DNA from 3 places in the Dyadobacter sp. OTU695 genome. Region 2 is predicted to be linked to each of the others. Evidence: riboswitches for the same ligand, from Rfam matches in the RefSeq annotation. Region 2 holds a riboswitch; each other region holds the start of a gene.
The links. A riboswitch is a leader RNA that binds a small molecule or an ion and turns the genes downstream of it on or off. The one in region 2 is predicted to bind cobalamin.

Region 1 (5,044 bases), on a different contig from region 2:
CCGGATCCATTCCATAGCCACGCGGCGGCTGCAATGCCACAAATGCGTGGCCGAGATCGAGCCCCGCTAGCGCGATATAGCCTTCATGCACATAAGTTTTTCCCGGCGCTGGCCCCCATTGTTTCAGCATCTTTTGCCGGGCAGTTTCAGGTAATTCCTCAAACCACAACGCGTACTGCGCGGCAGGAACGCGCGCCGCAGCCTGCGCAAGCTGGCCGGGCGTCAGGAACTCCTCATCATAGGCGCAACGGTCTATCAATGAATGGATGAGCTCCGTTCCGGTGGCAGGCAGGTTTTCTATCCGGTAATCTTCGGCCTGCATTGCCCGCAGGATAGTCAGCAGCGAAGCCGGAGAGTCAAGCCCCACAGCATTCCCGATCTGGGAGGCTTTCGTATTGGAATTTGTCAAGATGAACGCAATCTTCTTATCGGCATTCTTCAAATGTCTCAGACGTGCAAACCGGATAGCCAGGGCAGCCACGCGATCAATCCGGTTATCCAGTGGTTCATAGCCACGCGTTTCTTTTCCTTTCTCTTTAAAGGAAACCGGTACTGTGATAATGCGCCCATCGAACTCGGGAATAGCAACATTCATGGCCGTATCCAGCGGGTTAAGCCCATGCGAGGATGATTCCCACGGCCCGCGGCCCATACCGCTGGTGATTGCCTGCAATATCGGTACATTCAAATCGAGCAATGCCTTGGAAGGGTCGCTGCGCTGTCCCGACGACTGAATTTCGCTCATCGCGAATGAAATCGTGTTCACCAGCACATCAATGCCCATTCCCGCCCCGGTGTCGAAATATCCGAACGCCTCCGGCTTGTTTGTCTCAGTGTTCAGGGATTTGAACGAGGAAGTAAAGACGGGCAGGACATTCACGCCACGGTCTTCAAGGGAGCGAATCATCGCATCTACAAAACTGGTATTTCCGCTAAGCCAGTGTGCCCGGTAAAATGTAATGCCTACTGTCGCCAACGCGGGATCACAGTATTTCAACCAGTCGGATTTGTCGGCAAACTCGGGCAAATCGGGATGGTAAATACCGTGTTCCGGCAAATGCACGGGCGCTTCCGCCCCGAATCCCGTCATCAGCAGATGATCGGACAGGTAGCTCAACAGCGAAATCAGGTTGCTATAACCTCCGGCTTGCAGATAGGCGAGCGTTTCGTGTAAAATGGCCGGCGAAACGGTCGATACCGCCGCAAAATCAGGGTTTAACTCACCTGTTCCGCTCACAACGATCAGATGCTGGCCCTGCTGCCCGGCCAGTTTCACCAGTTCATTGAATCCCGGAATACCACTTAACCTGCCATGAATGCGGATGATAATGATCTTCGCCTCTGCGATTTCCCTTTGCAAAAGCTGTTGCATCTGTTCTTCGCTTTTGATGGCCATCAGGCTGATGCCCGTCGTTTTGGGAAAATCTTCCGGCAGGAGCTGCATGGCACGATCGAGCGTGAGCAGGTCCGTGTCCGCGTGTGTGAGGAACACAATGCCGTCGGTCGGGATGGCCGTTTGCCCGAGTTCTGTCGATTGCTCCGAGCCTTTCCAGGTGTAAAATTGAAATACATATTCGGCCAGATCCGAAGGCGGCACAAGGTACCTGTCGGCCTTGACCATGCTTTCGATATAGTCAAAAATGGCAACGATCTGCCAATCGTAGTTAATGGAATGAAACCATACCGAATGTCCATCGAACAGCAACGTTACCACGTTAGCAAGTGTACACGGGCCCAGGCAACCACCTTTGGTCATATGCACCACATTCCGCAACTTCCGGCGCAGCCACTCGTTTTTGTACAATTCCACCGGGATGGGCGCGTATCCACGATCGACGCGACCGCAGCAGCATGCATTATAGCAATAGGAAAGATGCCCGCGCCGCTGCACGAGATTAATGGCCTTTCCGTCGGACCGGGTAATGCGCTGGCGTTTCATAGGTGGCTGTCGGCTGTCGGCACTCGGCTTTCGGCACTCTTGTTGGTTTCGTTGATGAGGTGTTGAATAAATCCGGGCTTATCGGCCCAGTAAAAGTGTATGTAGGAGGCAAACGTATTGTGCATCCTAAAAAACTGCGTATCGACCGGAATACCCTTCGCATTGGTGATCCGGGCAAACCCGTTTTGCAGAGAATCATCTTTCAAAGTGGAATAATGGAATTCGTGGCCTTTGATTTCCAACCCGTCCCAATGCATTACCCGGTAGCCTAGCGTCATTTTTGAGCTTTGGAGCGTTGTAGCCAGATCGAGCACTCCCGCCATATTAAAAGCATTGCCCAGGCTGTCGGTGATCTCCCTGCCCAGGTACATCAGCCCCCCACATTCGGCGTAGGCCAATCCTCCGTTTGCGCAGTACTGCCGGATGCTGTCGAGCATCGTCTGATTTTCCGACAATTGCCTGGCAAACAATTCAGGATAACCGCCCGGCAGGTAAAGAAGGTCGGTTTCAGGTAAAACACTATCATGCAAGGGACTAAACCATTGAATACCTCCATAGGCACGCAGGGATTCGACATTTTGCTCGTACAAAAAGGAAAATGCCTCGTCTCGCGCTATCGTAATGCGCAGGTTTTGCGGTTTATTATTTGTTTTGGGTAAATGATTTTGCCGACTTAAAACACCCTCATTTTCAAGCTCTTCACTCACAGAAGTAATTTCCAATAGCCGGTCCAGGTTTACAGTTCGCGGAATAGTTTCTGCCAGCCTATTGATAATCTGTTCATAATCCGTTTCCCCGGAAATGTGCAATCCCAAATGCCGGGACGGGATGTGTAGTGCTTCATTTTTGGGCAAATAACCCAAAGCCTCCACGCCCGCATCGGCGCATGCATCCTGCAAAAACCGGTAATGCGATTCGGTATTCACGAAATTGAAAATCGCCCCCACGACGCGGATGCCGGGATAAAAATTTTTCAAACCATAAATCAACGGCGCCGCCGAATAGGCCATGGATTGCGCATTCATCACCAGCACGACCGGAATATCGAGCAATGCCGCGATCTCCGCACTACTACCCTTCATCCTATCAGCCCCGTCGAATAATCCCATCACACCCTCGGTCACGCTCACATCCGCCTGCGACGCATAATGGGCATACACATGGCGCATATGCGCTTCCGAAGCCATAAAAGTATCCAGGTTTAATCCCGGCCGACCTGCCGCAGTGCTATGGTGGATCGTATCGATATAATCCGGCCCGCATTTGAAAGCCTGCACCCCAAGCCCCCGCTCCCGCAACGCGCGCAACAATGCCAAGGTCACGGTAGTTTTGCCCGAATTGCTCGACGGCGCTGAGATCAGGAAACTGGATTTTGGATTATTCATTGGGCAGCTTTGTTCCGGGTAAGTATTTTCCTTTGAGTTAAATCCTTATTTTTTTGATTATGGGGAAAACCAAAACACTTAAAACCAACTACGCACTTCCCGGTCAACCGATGACCGACGAGGAAGTAAAAAGTATGGTCCAAGAAGCTCAACAAGGTAAATTTCATTCTATGCAGGATTTAAAACAGAAAATCGCTGAATGGAAGTCGAAATTCGCCCGGTAGTCATTGGCGATCTGGCCGTTGAAAGCCTGGAAAACATTTACGCTTACGGCCTCGAAACTTTCTCCTATTCTTCCGCGACAGTCTTCATAGAGGAACTTTACAATCGGATCAACCAGCGTTCTTCCGAATATCTCCATCATCCTATTTGTCGTTTTATTCCAACTAAAACTGGTATATACTGAAACCTGCAACACGGCAAATATCTGGTCATCTACCATATCAAGCCGGAACGCATCGAAGTCCTAAACATCATCCACAGCAGTCGCAGCCCTTCGAGGATCAAGGCTGTCAGAAAAATTAGGATTTGACGTGCGATGACAGATCGTTAAAATAATCAGCAGAAAAAAGAAAGGCATTCCCAGGCAGCAATGCCACCGGGCGATCGTCGGAGCGCCGATGCGTCGGACCGCCGATGCGGGTGAAAACCCGACGAATATCCAAACCAGACCCTGCTTCATACCGCGAAAGCATTGTCAACAAGGAAAGGTCAGGTGCTCTGGCTTAGTTCAATGACTGAATGACCGAATGACTGAATGACTGAATATTTTCTATTCAGTCATTCGGTCATCCCATCATCGCACCGGCGACCCGGTCAATCATTATCCTCACAGTTGCGCGACAGCTCGTGATTCTCACACGATTCCCCTGGAATGCGTTGGTACGCAATCCCTTTTCCTGTTGGAGAAGTATGTTAAAGAACTTATTGTGCCGTAAAGTTAGCGGTATTCGGCTATTTTTCTGGTTTATCTCCGACAAAAACACATAGCTTTGCACATTCATTGGTTTACGCCTCCGGGCGTGATTAAAAGGGAATCCGGTTTAAATCCGGAGCAGTACCCGCTGCTGTAAGTTCAAAAAGATACTCTTGTAAGATGTCACTGGGATCGAATTTTGAATGACTGAATGACTGAATGATTGAATAAAAAATATTCGGTCATTCAGTCATTCAATCATTCAATCATTACTCCCGGGAAGGCGCAAGAGCTGAACGAGCCAGAAGACCTGCCATTGAATCATCCGGTTTTGCTTTCGGGAAGAAAGGCAAGAGGAAACGGCAGGTTGCGTCGCAGCCGCGCTACTCCCTGCATTCTCCCATAAGTTATTTTTTTATTTATGCGGAAATCCAAATGATTCATTATCTGCTTATTGACTCCCTACTCCTTGGCGTGCAACATTCCTTTGAACCCGACCATATGGCCGCGGTTTCGGTTCTGGCCACGGAAGAAAACAAAAATCCTGATCGGCGGCGACCGGCGCTCCGGCGCCCGGCGCTCCGATGGAAACTCATCTGGCGATCGTCGCACTGGGCGCTGGGCCATTCGTTTACATTGATTTTGTTCGCTATTCTCGTGCTCTTGCTCAAATCGACGACGTCGCTGCATATCGCCGACCGCGTCGAGTTGCTGGTCGGCCCGCTGATGATCTGGCTGGGAGTGCTGGCGATCCGGCGAAATTTCAAAACTGAGACGCCTGCCGCAATACCTGCGGAACGTAAA
Region 2 (5,044 bases):
TCAAGCTTTACGGCATAATATTTCTTATTGATATATTCGGTTACGGCCTTGTCTTTGAACGTTTCACGATCCATGACCTTGCACCATCCGCACCAGTCGGTGTAGACGTCGATCAGAATTTTACGGGGCTCTTTCTGAATTTTGGCATATGCTTCTTCAATGGTCAGCCACTGAATTCCCTCAGCAGGTACCCCTGGGGTTGGCTTGTTGCCGGTATCAGCCTTGAAACCGGCGAGAAATACAAGCATTACCGGAAATATTATCAGCGATGACAGGAGTCGTTTCATGGTAATTTTTTAGATTTCTTATCTTAAACAAGCCTCGGCCTTAAATGATTGCGAGATGCAGGCCTCTAAACAGAATTGACATGGAAGCCCATAAAATCATTCCAATTTTACGCATTTTTGATGAAACCAAAGCAAGGGAGTTTTACATCGGCTGGCTCGGTTTCCAGATCGACTGGGAGCACCGGTATTCGGATGACGCACCACTTTATATGCAAATTTCGCGCGGCGGCCTTACACTTCACTTGTCGGAACACCATGGCGACAGTACTCCCGGCGCTAAAATATTCATCGAATGCACCGGCGTGCGGGATTTCCACAGAGAGCTAAACGAAAAACAATACAAATACAACCGCCCCGGCCTTGAACAGGAACCCTGGGATGCCATTTCGGTCACGGTAATCGACCCGTTTATGAACCGGCTGGCGTTTAACGAGCGGCTTTAAGCTCTTTTGATTTTAGCCAGGGACACCATAATGCCGCCCGCGATGATCAGTAACATGCCCGTCAGCATCGACAGGGAAGGAATAGCTTCTCCCATTAAAAACCCGATTAGCACCGAAAAAAGGATATTGGAATAACCCACCGCAGCGACGCGCCCGGCCTTATCGAACGTGAACGACTGTGTCAGCATTCTTTGTCCCAGGAGCGCAGTAAGCCCCAATGCGAGGAAACCAAGCCATTGATAGGCATTCTGCGGCCATTTGAATGTCCCTATCAGAAAATCGAGGTGTTCCATGGGGTAGTAAGTCCCGACCAGCATCGACAAAATAGGCATAACAATGCCGCTGAGCATAAATGAAAGGATAATCGCCCGGGTATCGTACACGACGCCGAGCTGACGGATCGAGAGGTAGGAGACGGCTGTCAGCAACGCATTCCCCAATCCCAACGCATTGTCCCGCAGGGAAGACGACAGATCAGGCCGGAAGACGAACAAAATACCCGTAAAACCGACGAATATTGCCATCCATTCCTTTCCGTTGAGCGTTTCGCCGATAAGCAGCCAGGAGAAAAGTGCGAGAAATATAGGATAGGTATATTGGTATGTCGATGCGCGCCCGAGCCCGAGGGTCTGGATCGCGTAAAAAAGCATATAAAGTGACAAAGTACCCACTACGCCCCTGAAAATGAGTAGTCCCAGCTTCCCACCCTCCTGCCTCAGCGGCCGTCGCCAGATACTGCTGATGATAAATACTACCCCGACAATATTCCTGAAAAAAACCAGCTGAACAATGTGAAAGTCCCTGCCGAGCCATTTCGAAATCGCCGATGTGAGCGAGAAGAAAAATGCAGCTCCCAGCATAAGGTAGATGCCTTTCAGAGAAGATGAGTTCGAAAAATTTTCGGTAGAAGCGGCCAACGGCAATCGGAATTTGCCACAAAGATAGCGGTTATCCCACACAACCGAAAGTCGGCGGAAATGCCTAACTTTGCTCCTGCTTGGTGCCATAAGCTGCTTCTATCCAGCGATTAGGCTTAATAGGGAATTCCGCGAAAGCCGGAAGCTGTCCCCGCAACTGTAAGTCTGCCAATACGCGTCCGATTCTTCATGCCACTGTCCTGCGACGGGAAGGCTCCGGACGCGAAAGACGAGCCAGGAGACCTGCCAGAGCATTTGATCGGATCGTTTTCGGAGGAAAGACGGAAGATCGCCGCCATCATTGCGATTTAGAGTGATTACCGACCGGAGATTTGTGTGTTACTGGATATTATGGGCAAGTTTTGCACTGGCGTTGCCCGGTTATGCACAAAGAGACTCCATTGAACTTGATCCCGTTACGGTAAGAGCATTTGTACCGGAAAAATTCATGAGCGGCCTCAAAATCCAGCGCATCGATTCCGCCTCGCTTGCTCAGGTACGGTTTCAAAATATCGGCGACGTTTTATCCGCTTACACGCCAGTTGCATTTAAAAACTACGGGCCCGGCCAGCTGAGTACGGCATCCTTCCGCGGCACCTCCGCAAACCATACGGCAGTTCTTTGGAACGGACTCAATATCAATGCCCCTACCCTCGGGCAGACAGATTTTTCGACGATCCCCGTGGCTGGTTTTGATCAGCTTTCGGTACAGTACGGCTCAGCGGCAAGTATTGTCGGTTCCGATGCCGTGGGTGGTAGTATTTTGCTGGGCAGCCGCGCATCTGAAAAGCCATTTCATGTGTCTGTTGGCAGGCAACAGGATACGTTTAACAATCCCCAGACTCAAACCGACGTCCGGTATGCCTGGCCGGTGAACAGCCAATGGGCATTTTCGGGCAAAACGGCGCTTTACGATGGCAGAATGAACAACGAATACCCAAAACCGGTCCGGAATACCTATACGCTTCTGCCTACCGAAACTTTTCAAAAAGGCATTGTGCAGGACCTGTTTTTACATTCACGGAGCGACGAGGAAATCTCTGCACATGTCTGGCTTACCGACAACAAACTAACGCTCACCCCTGACGATGAGCAAGGCCGCGAAATGACCCGAACCACGGCATACCGCACCATGGTCCGCTATCAGGTTCGGACGCTCACGCTCCGCACAGCCTGGGTACGCGACATCATCGATTATGCCAAAGGCGACCTCGCCCGTCCCGACCATTCGGTAACTGATAAGTTTTCTTCAAGAATCGAAAAGGACTTTACATTAAATCTTGGAAGCAATGTTAATCCTGTTTCGGTCAAAACCGGGGGAGAATGGACGCATTACCGCTCGCGTGTGCCCGGGTACGCACAGTCGCCCGCGACCGAGAATCGCACTGATTTTTTCTTGCTGACCCGCTGGCAACCGGCGGATCGGGTGACGGCATCCGTTAATCTCAGGCAAGGGCTCGTTACCGGCTTCAATCCGCCATTCACGCCATCCATTGGTTTGGAATACCGTTTAATTCAAAAAACACTTTACAACCTTTTGCTGAAAGGCTCTTATGGCCGGAGTTACCGTGTTCCTACTTTGAACGAACGTTACTGGAAGGACCTTGGGAATCCTGAGATCCGTCCCGAAACAGGCTGGAACAAAGAGCTTGCCCTCGAACAGACATTCAAAGCGGCATTTGGCGGCACACTGCGTACCTCAGCGACTTTTTATCACAACCGCATCAAAGACTGGACTTACTGGAACCCTTCCAGAAACTACCGCGTGGAAAACCTGCAACAGGTGCTGGCGAGGGGAATCGAATTGCAGTTAAATTATCACCGCCAAAGTGGCTCCTGGCAAACCGGACTGGATGCCGGTTACGCATTCAATAGAAGCGGCCAGGAAAAAGCCTATGATAATTATTCGCAGGATATCGTGGGTAAGCAGCTGGTATTTGTACCGGAGCATTCAGCCAATGCCAATGCATTCGTCCAATTCAAAGCCATGAGGGTTACAGGCCAGTTGCAGGCGGCTGGCAAGCGCTATACAACTTTCGACAATTCACAGTTCCTCGATGGATATGGCCTGGTGAACCTGCTTGCTGCGACGACCTTTACGCTCGACAAATTCAGGTTGGTTTTACAGGGGCAGGTACGTAATGTCACCGACACGTTTTATTTAAATGTCAGAAATAATGCGATGCCGGGAAGAAGTTTTGCATTAAGTTTAACCTTTAGTTACGATTCTCAATAAATCAATGAAAATGAAAAAACAGTTAGCCAGTTCATTAGCAATAGCCTTTTCAACCCTTGCGGTATGGTCCTGTAACCAAAGCGACCCAGCTCCGAAGGGCGATTATGTGAGTGGTGTTTTTGTAATGAATGAGGGTAATTTCTCCCAGAACAACGGTGCGATTTCCTATTTCGCACGGGAAAACACCACTGCTACCGCCGACATTTTTGCCATAGCAAATGGAACGGCGTTGAAGGGCGGCGTGCAGGATTACGCGGCCTCCGAAGAACAAGGCATTATCCTCGTCGATAACTCAGCGGCGGGCCAGGATAAGGTGCAGTTCGTAGAGCGCTACACTTTCAAAGATGAAGGTTCGATCGGCGCACCGGATATCGAGAATCCCCGCGAAGTAGTGATCGTCGGCAGAAAGGCATATGTTTCGTGCTGGGGAACCGACGTTGCCAAGTATTCGACCGGCTACATTGCGGTTATCGACCTTACTACCAAAAAGGTTACTAAAAAGATTAATGTGGCCGACGGACCAGAAAACCTGGTCTACGCTAATGGCAAACTTTACGTTGGAACTACCCAATGGGGTGCCGGAAGCAAGCTGGCGATTATCAATACGACTTCCGATGAATCTACATCTCCGATTGCCACATCAGGCAGTGCCAACCCCGTGGGCATCGATGCTAACGGGAAATTATGGGTAAATACCGGCGATAAGATGCTGCGCATTAATACCGAAACCAATGCAACCGAAGCAACGCTGGCTATCGCTACCGGCGGTAGTAAAACACCAGGTAATTTTACATTCAGCAATGACCTGAAGTCAATTTTCTTCGTGCTTTCGTGGTACGATGATGCTTTTAAAGAGCATGGCGCCACCTATAAGTTCTCCATTTCCGATACGCAGATCGCCATGGTAACGCCTCTTATCCCGCGTCCATTCGTCGGTCTTGCGGTCGATCCGTCGCAGGGATTGCTTTACGCAGGCGTGAGCCCATCGTACACGCAGGCAGGCTACGCAGTGCGCTACCGCGCAGATGGGAGCGTGGTGGATTCGATCAAGGTAGGCATCGCGCCGACAGGCTTCTTCTTCCAATGACATAAAAAAAGTCTCCCGCTTGGGAGACTTTCATTTTTTTAACCGCCAGCCCTATTTAAAAAATCCTTGCGGAT
Region 3 (5,044 bases), on a different contig from region 2:
GATCGGGCAAGGCATACGCCTGCAATCCGATTACAATGGCCGGATCGACTATGGCCTGAGCGCGCGCATTACCTACCAGCAGGCGCGGTACTCGCTTTTGTCCCAACAAAATATGCAGTACTGGTCGCAATACGCCACGGGCGATGTGCATTGGCAGCTCCCGGGAAACCTGGTGCTCGCGTCGGATCTTACCTATACCGGCAACACCGGCCGGGCCGAAGGATATAACCAGCGATTCCTGCTCTGGAATGCTTCGGTTGCCAAACAGTTTCTTCGCACGCGGCAAGCCGAGGTACGATTGCAGGTTTTCGACCTCCTCAACCAGAACCGCAGCCTGGTCAGGAATACCGGTGATGCCTATATTGAAGATGTCCGCAGCAGGGTATTGAAGCGATATTTCCTGCTCAGTCTGGTGTATAACCTGCGGAAATTCGGAGTTTAACCGCCAGCATACGAAGTTCCTTGCTGCTTTTCGCAAAAAAAGCGGGTGATAAACAACAAAAAGCGTGTTATGGCAGCCCATGACACGCTTTTACACTACTGTTCGTTTATCGGCTTATTATTCTTGTCTTAGATCGCTGGAATTAATGCAGTTATGGTCCCGAAACTGTTCTCCAGGCTGTGAGCGCACAATTTTTTCGCCTCACAAATCGTAAAATTAATTCTATAATACTAACAATAAATATTTCGAAGCAGTTTTTTTTAGTCCCCCTCCGGCGGTGTAGCGCCTTCGTGGTATCGAATCACAGGCTATATCTCAAACTAACCAGAAAATTCCGCGTAGCACCAGGTGAAAACTGGTTAGCGTAAATCGCATTGGCATAATAATGCTCATTGAACAGGTTGTTAACATTCAGCCGCATTCCGATGCGGCCAACCCGATATCCTACTGCAAGATCGGCCACGGTATAAGCCGCCATCACGAAGGTATTGGCACTGTTGGTAAAGGTTTCGCCCATGTAATTGACACCCGCACCAATGCTGGCGCCTTTCAATGTGCCATTCTGCCCCTCATAGTTCAGCCACACATTCACCATATTTTCCGGGGCAAACGCCACACGTTTTCCGGCAACTGGGTTGAGCTCCACACCATTATAAGGCAGATATTCCGCTTTCGAGAAAGTATAACCAGCCGTCACATCAAGTCCGGGAGCCACAGAACCCTTCATTTCAGCCTCAAACCCTTTCGATTCCGCCGAACCGATCCGCTTGTAAATTCCACCCGGCATTGCTTCCAGCTGATTGTTTTTACGCATATAGTAAAAGGCCAGGCTAGCCACCCACTTTTTATTCATTTCCAACCTTGAACCAACTTCCCCCTGGTACCCCGTTTCAGGATCGAACGTTTCGCCGTTCGGCGCCACCCGGCGGGCAGGTTTGAAATAGGTCGAATAGGAGCCGTAGACAGACAATACTTCCAGAGGCTGGTACACCAAACCTGCCCGGTATGTCAATGCGGATTTGGAGATTCTGGATTCGAGGCCCTTGGATGTCACCTTACGGTCGGCACCGACCTGATCAGTGAAATAGGTACCACGGAAATTATCGTAACGCAAACCTACCAAACCTTTCAGTTTCTCACTGATCTTAATCCAGTCCTGTACATAAATACCGTGCACATTCTCCATTGTAGCACGGTAGTATGTGTCTTTGAAGTCAATATAACCCTGGTTCAAAACAGGGTTACGAATTGAAACCGTCGCATTCTTCCCCGGCCCGAAAACGTCGCCATTGTAGGTTTTGCGATCGAGAATGCTCAGCGAATACCCGGCCAGGAGTTTATGCGAAATGCCTTTCGTATCAAACTCAAAGGTCAGTTCCAGCTGGTTTTGCAGGGGTTTCGTGAGGTGATTGAAATAGAATGGGAAAGAGCGGTTCAGCGAATCGAGGGTGGCATTGAACGACAGTTCTTCGGTTGAAAAATAGTTGATATTGTCGGCATAATACGAAAGCTGGTCTGAAAGCGTCAGACCGGAGTTGAAACGGTGCACATATTTCAACTGGTAATCATAACGCGTATGTTTCAGAAAATCGGAGGGGTCGTTGTAACGCGTATCTCGGTCCATACCCGGGGCGAGCTCGCTGCCTTCGAGCATCGGCAGCCCGGTATCGGTGTCGTAAATGTCCTTGTTGGCACCGACGGTCAGGTAAAACAGGTCGCGACCGGTGGGCGTGTATTCCAATGCGAGGTAACCATTGTTGGTATTCGACCCTGAATGACGGTAACCGCCCGTATCCGACATTCCGAAATCGACGCGGTACCGCAGTTTGTCGTTGACAGGACCTCCCGCGCCTGCGCGCATGCGCCGGGTATTAAAACTGCCATAAGCTGCCGAAAAATCGGCCTTAAAATCCGCAGACGGTCGTTTCCGGGCAATATTAATGATTCCTCCCAAAGCCGAATGCCCGAAAAGTACCGAGGCAGGGCCTTTCAGCACTTCTATGCTTTCGACATTCGCCAGATTGGTATTCGGCGCGCTGGTGGAAATGTTATGCCGCTCATCGCGGACGCCATCGACCATCAGTACAAAATTGGAAAAACCACGGATCGTGAAATGCTGAAAACCGCCATAAGTATTGTTAGCACGCACGCCGGTGGTGTTCTTCATGGCTTCCTGCAAATCGTCGATGCCTCGCTGCTCGATGGTGCGGGCCGAAACGGCCGAGGTGGTAAGCGGCATATCCCGTAATGGGACATCGATTTTATTAACCGACGAAAATGCATTGCGGTGTGCGCCTGAAACTGTTATTTCAGACAAATGATGGGTTTTGGCAATGCTGTCGGACGCGGTTTGCGCTAACACACTGCTCCTGGGAGATAACAGTACCACTGCCAGCAGGGCACAAAGAGAAGCCTCCCCGACTCTGCCATACCGCGGGCAGCGGGTCTTAAACATGAACATACTTTTAACCGTTTAAGGTGAGTAATGATCCGAAAAAGGCAGGTCTCCTGACTTGTAACATTTACGCCGTCCTTCCCGGGTTAATTTTGAATGATTGAATGACTGAATGATTGCATAGTGTATTTATTCAATCATTCAATCATTCAGTCATTCAAAACTCAATTTCCAGTGGACATCAATCTGGCATAAACTGCATTCGTTACTTACAGTTGCGCGACAGTTCGTGATTTGCACACGATTCCCTATTAATTCACAGAACGTAAAACCTTTTCCTGGTGGAAAATAAATTAAAGAACTTTTTTGGGCCGCAAAGTTACGATTTAGTCATAGTTTGCGGCATTAAAACGGGAAAAATAGTCATTTCAAAAAACTGTCACATGGAAAGACACGTCGATATACGGCTCCGTCATTGGGTGTTTGTGGACGAGGTCAAATTTTTTGGCCCCGGGCGCTACGAGTTGCTGGAACGCATCGCCGAAACCGGCTCGATCGCGCAGGCTGCCAAGGAAATGGGCCTTTCTTACAAAAAGGCATGGGCGATGGTCGATGCGCTCAATACGCTGGGCAAGGGGCCTTACGTAGTCACCCAGAAAGGAGGCACCAAAGGCGGCGGGACAGTGCTCACCGACACCGCCCGGAACGTAATGGCCGCCTACAAACGGCTGAACGATAAACTGCTTGCAGCATTGGCAGAAGAGCAGGAGCTTTTGTCACTCGTCTGACGCAGCTTGTCAAGGTCGGGTCAGCGGGCCGGCATTCTTTCTGTTTTAGTATAATTGAAATAGGAACGCCCACCTAAAACGGAGGTCTCAGCCGAGAGTTTATAAGTGCCCCAGGGGTAAGATGCTTCCGTTTTCAGGAGCAGTTTTTGGAAAGTACCATTTGTTTTTTGAGACTTTTTCAAAAGCTCGGTCACTACCCGGCCATCCATTGTGGCCGGTTTGGGCAGGTTATAAATATGCAGGATCGTCGGAACGATGTCAATGTTGGACGTCGGCAATTCGGTTGTGAAGCCTTCTTTAAAATCCGGCCCGGAAGCCAGTAGTGCAATATTGATTTCATAAGGGCTCGAACCGCCATGCCCCGCCACACCACCCGAGAAATCAGTACCAGCGTAGCCTTTGTCGTTTTTCGAGTCGTTCCAGTTTGGTGCCACCAGAATATCTCCGGCGCGTTTGGAGTGGTTATAATGGATCAGATCTAAGGAAAGCGTTCCTTTTACTGCTCCCTGCGCGTTGCCTTCCTTTGCCGGTCTGGTAAAAACCGCCCCTACCCACTCCTGCTTATGCAATGCAGCGACAATAGATTCGATCGTTTTTACGTCGTGATTTTTGACATAGATCGCTCCCTCCGCCACCACCACATCGTCTGATTCTTTGTCCTTTTTCAAACCTTCTTTAATCAGAAAATCGACGAGTCCGGGCTTGGCAGTATGCGTTACGAAGCCGTGATCGGTGGAAATGATGACATTATACCGCTCCCCGGAACCCTTCGTCCGTAGTGCTTCCATGATTCTTCCAAACTGGCCGTCCACGTATTTGATCGCTTTCACGGCCTGCTCCGAGCCGATGCCGTGCTCATGCGCCGCGCCGTCGGGATCCGAAAACCAGATCGCGCTCACAAGCGGACCGTTTTTAACCAGTCCGTATTTCAATAATGCATCCGTTATCCACTTGTGGCGGCCCATTTCCTCATCGGCGCCCTGGCTATCCAGGCCAATTTCAGTTAAAACCTGATTTTTGAACGACTCGGGCAAAATCAAATCCGGGTTTACAACCGCCCCATTCACGGTATGATTTTGTAAAAAGGCTTGTCCGGTCGTTCCAGAACTGAAAACCATCATTTTCTGACCCGCGTCCGCCAGCACCTCGCCGAGCGATTTGGCCGTCAGCAGCGGCCCGGCTGTGGCGGGAGGAATTTTCTTCAAATCGTCGTAGGTAGTTCCGATTGACTTGTTTGGAGCTACTTCGGGAATGTAAATGGAATTTCCCAGCAAACCGTGCGTGCCCGGATAGGAGCCCGTGGCGTAGGAAGCAGAATTCACCCGTGTTACCGTCGGGAAAACGCTGTGGTGATGCTTTCCCCATGCCGCCGTTCTCTTAAATGCAAACAAATTCGGCATTTGTTCTTCGGTAATGTAG

Region 1: it holds a riboswitch for cobalamin, as region 2 does, so the genes downstream of both, AAHB90_RS23090 (hypothetical protein) here and AAHB90_RS09390 (TonB-dependent receptor plug domain-containing protein) in region 2, are expected to answer to the same signal.
Region 3: it holds a riboswitch for cobalamin, as region 2 does, so the genes downstream of both, AAHB90_RS23230 (TonB-dependent receptor) here and AAHB90_RS09390 (TonB-dependent receptor plug domain-containing protein) in region 2, are expected to answer to the same signal.

What each region holds. Positions count from the first base shown of each region.
Region 1 is NZ_JASATN010000014.1:41,169-46,212, forward strand. Features, by position in the region: gene cobN (cobaltochelatase subunit CobN) at 1-1,939, opposite strand, end outside; gene AAHB90_RS23085 (cobyrinate a,c-diamide synthase) at 1,936-3,324, opposite strand; gene AAHB90_RS23090 (hypothetical protein) at 3,488-3,688, opposite strand; cobalamin riboswitch at 4,017-4,236, opposite strand; cobalamin riboswitch at 4,312-4,572, shown strand; gene AAHB90_RS23095 (hypothetical protein) at 4,676-5,044, shown strand, end outside.
Region 2 is NZ_JASATN010000003.1:307,247-312,290, reverse strand. Features, by position in the region: gene AAHB90_RS09405 (thioredoxin family protein) at 1-287, opposite strand, end outside; gene AAHB90_RS09400 (glyoxalase superfamily protein) at 368-730, shown strand; gene AAHB90_RS09395 (DMT family transporter) at 727-1,647, opposite strand; cobalamin riboswitch at 1,712-1,913, shown strand; gene AAHB90_RS09390 (TonB-dependent receptor plug domain-containing protein) at 1,949-3,883, shown strand; gene AAHB90_RS09385 (DUF5074 domain-containing protein) at 3,894-4,970, shown strand; gene AAHB90_RS09380 (tetratricopeptide repeat protein) at 5,022-5,044, opposite strand, start outside.
Region 3 is NZ_JASATN010000014.1:78,564-83,607, forward strand. Features, by position in the region: gene AAHB90_RS23225 (TonB-dependent receptor) at 1-442, shown strand, start outside; gene AAHB90_RS23230 (TonB-dependent receptor) at 744-2,897, opposite strand; cobalamin riboswitch at 2,924-3,188, opposite strand; gene AAHB90_RS23235 (winged helix-turn-helix domain-containing protein) at 3,281-3,625, shown strand; gene AAHB90_RS23240 (alkaline phosphatase family protein) at 3,646-5,044, opposite strand, start outside.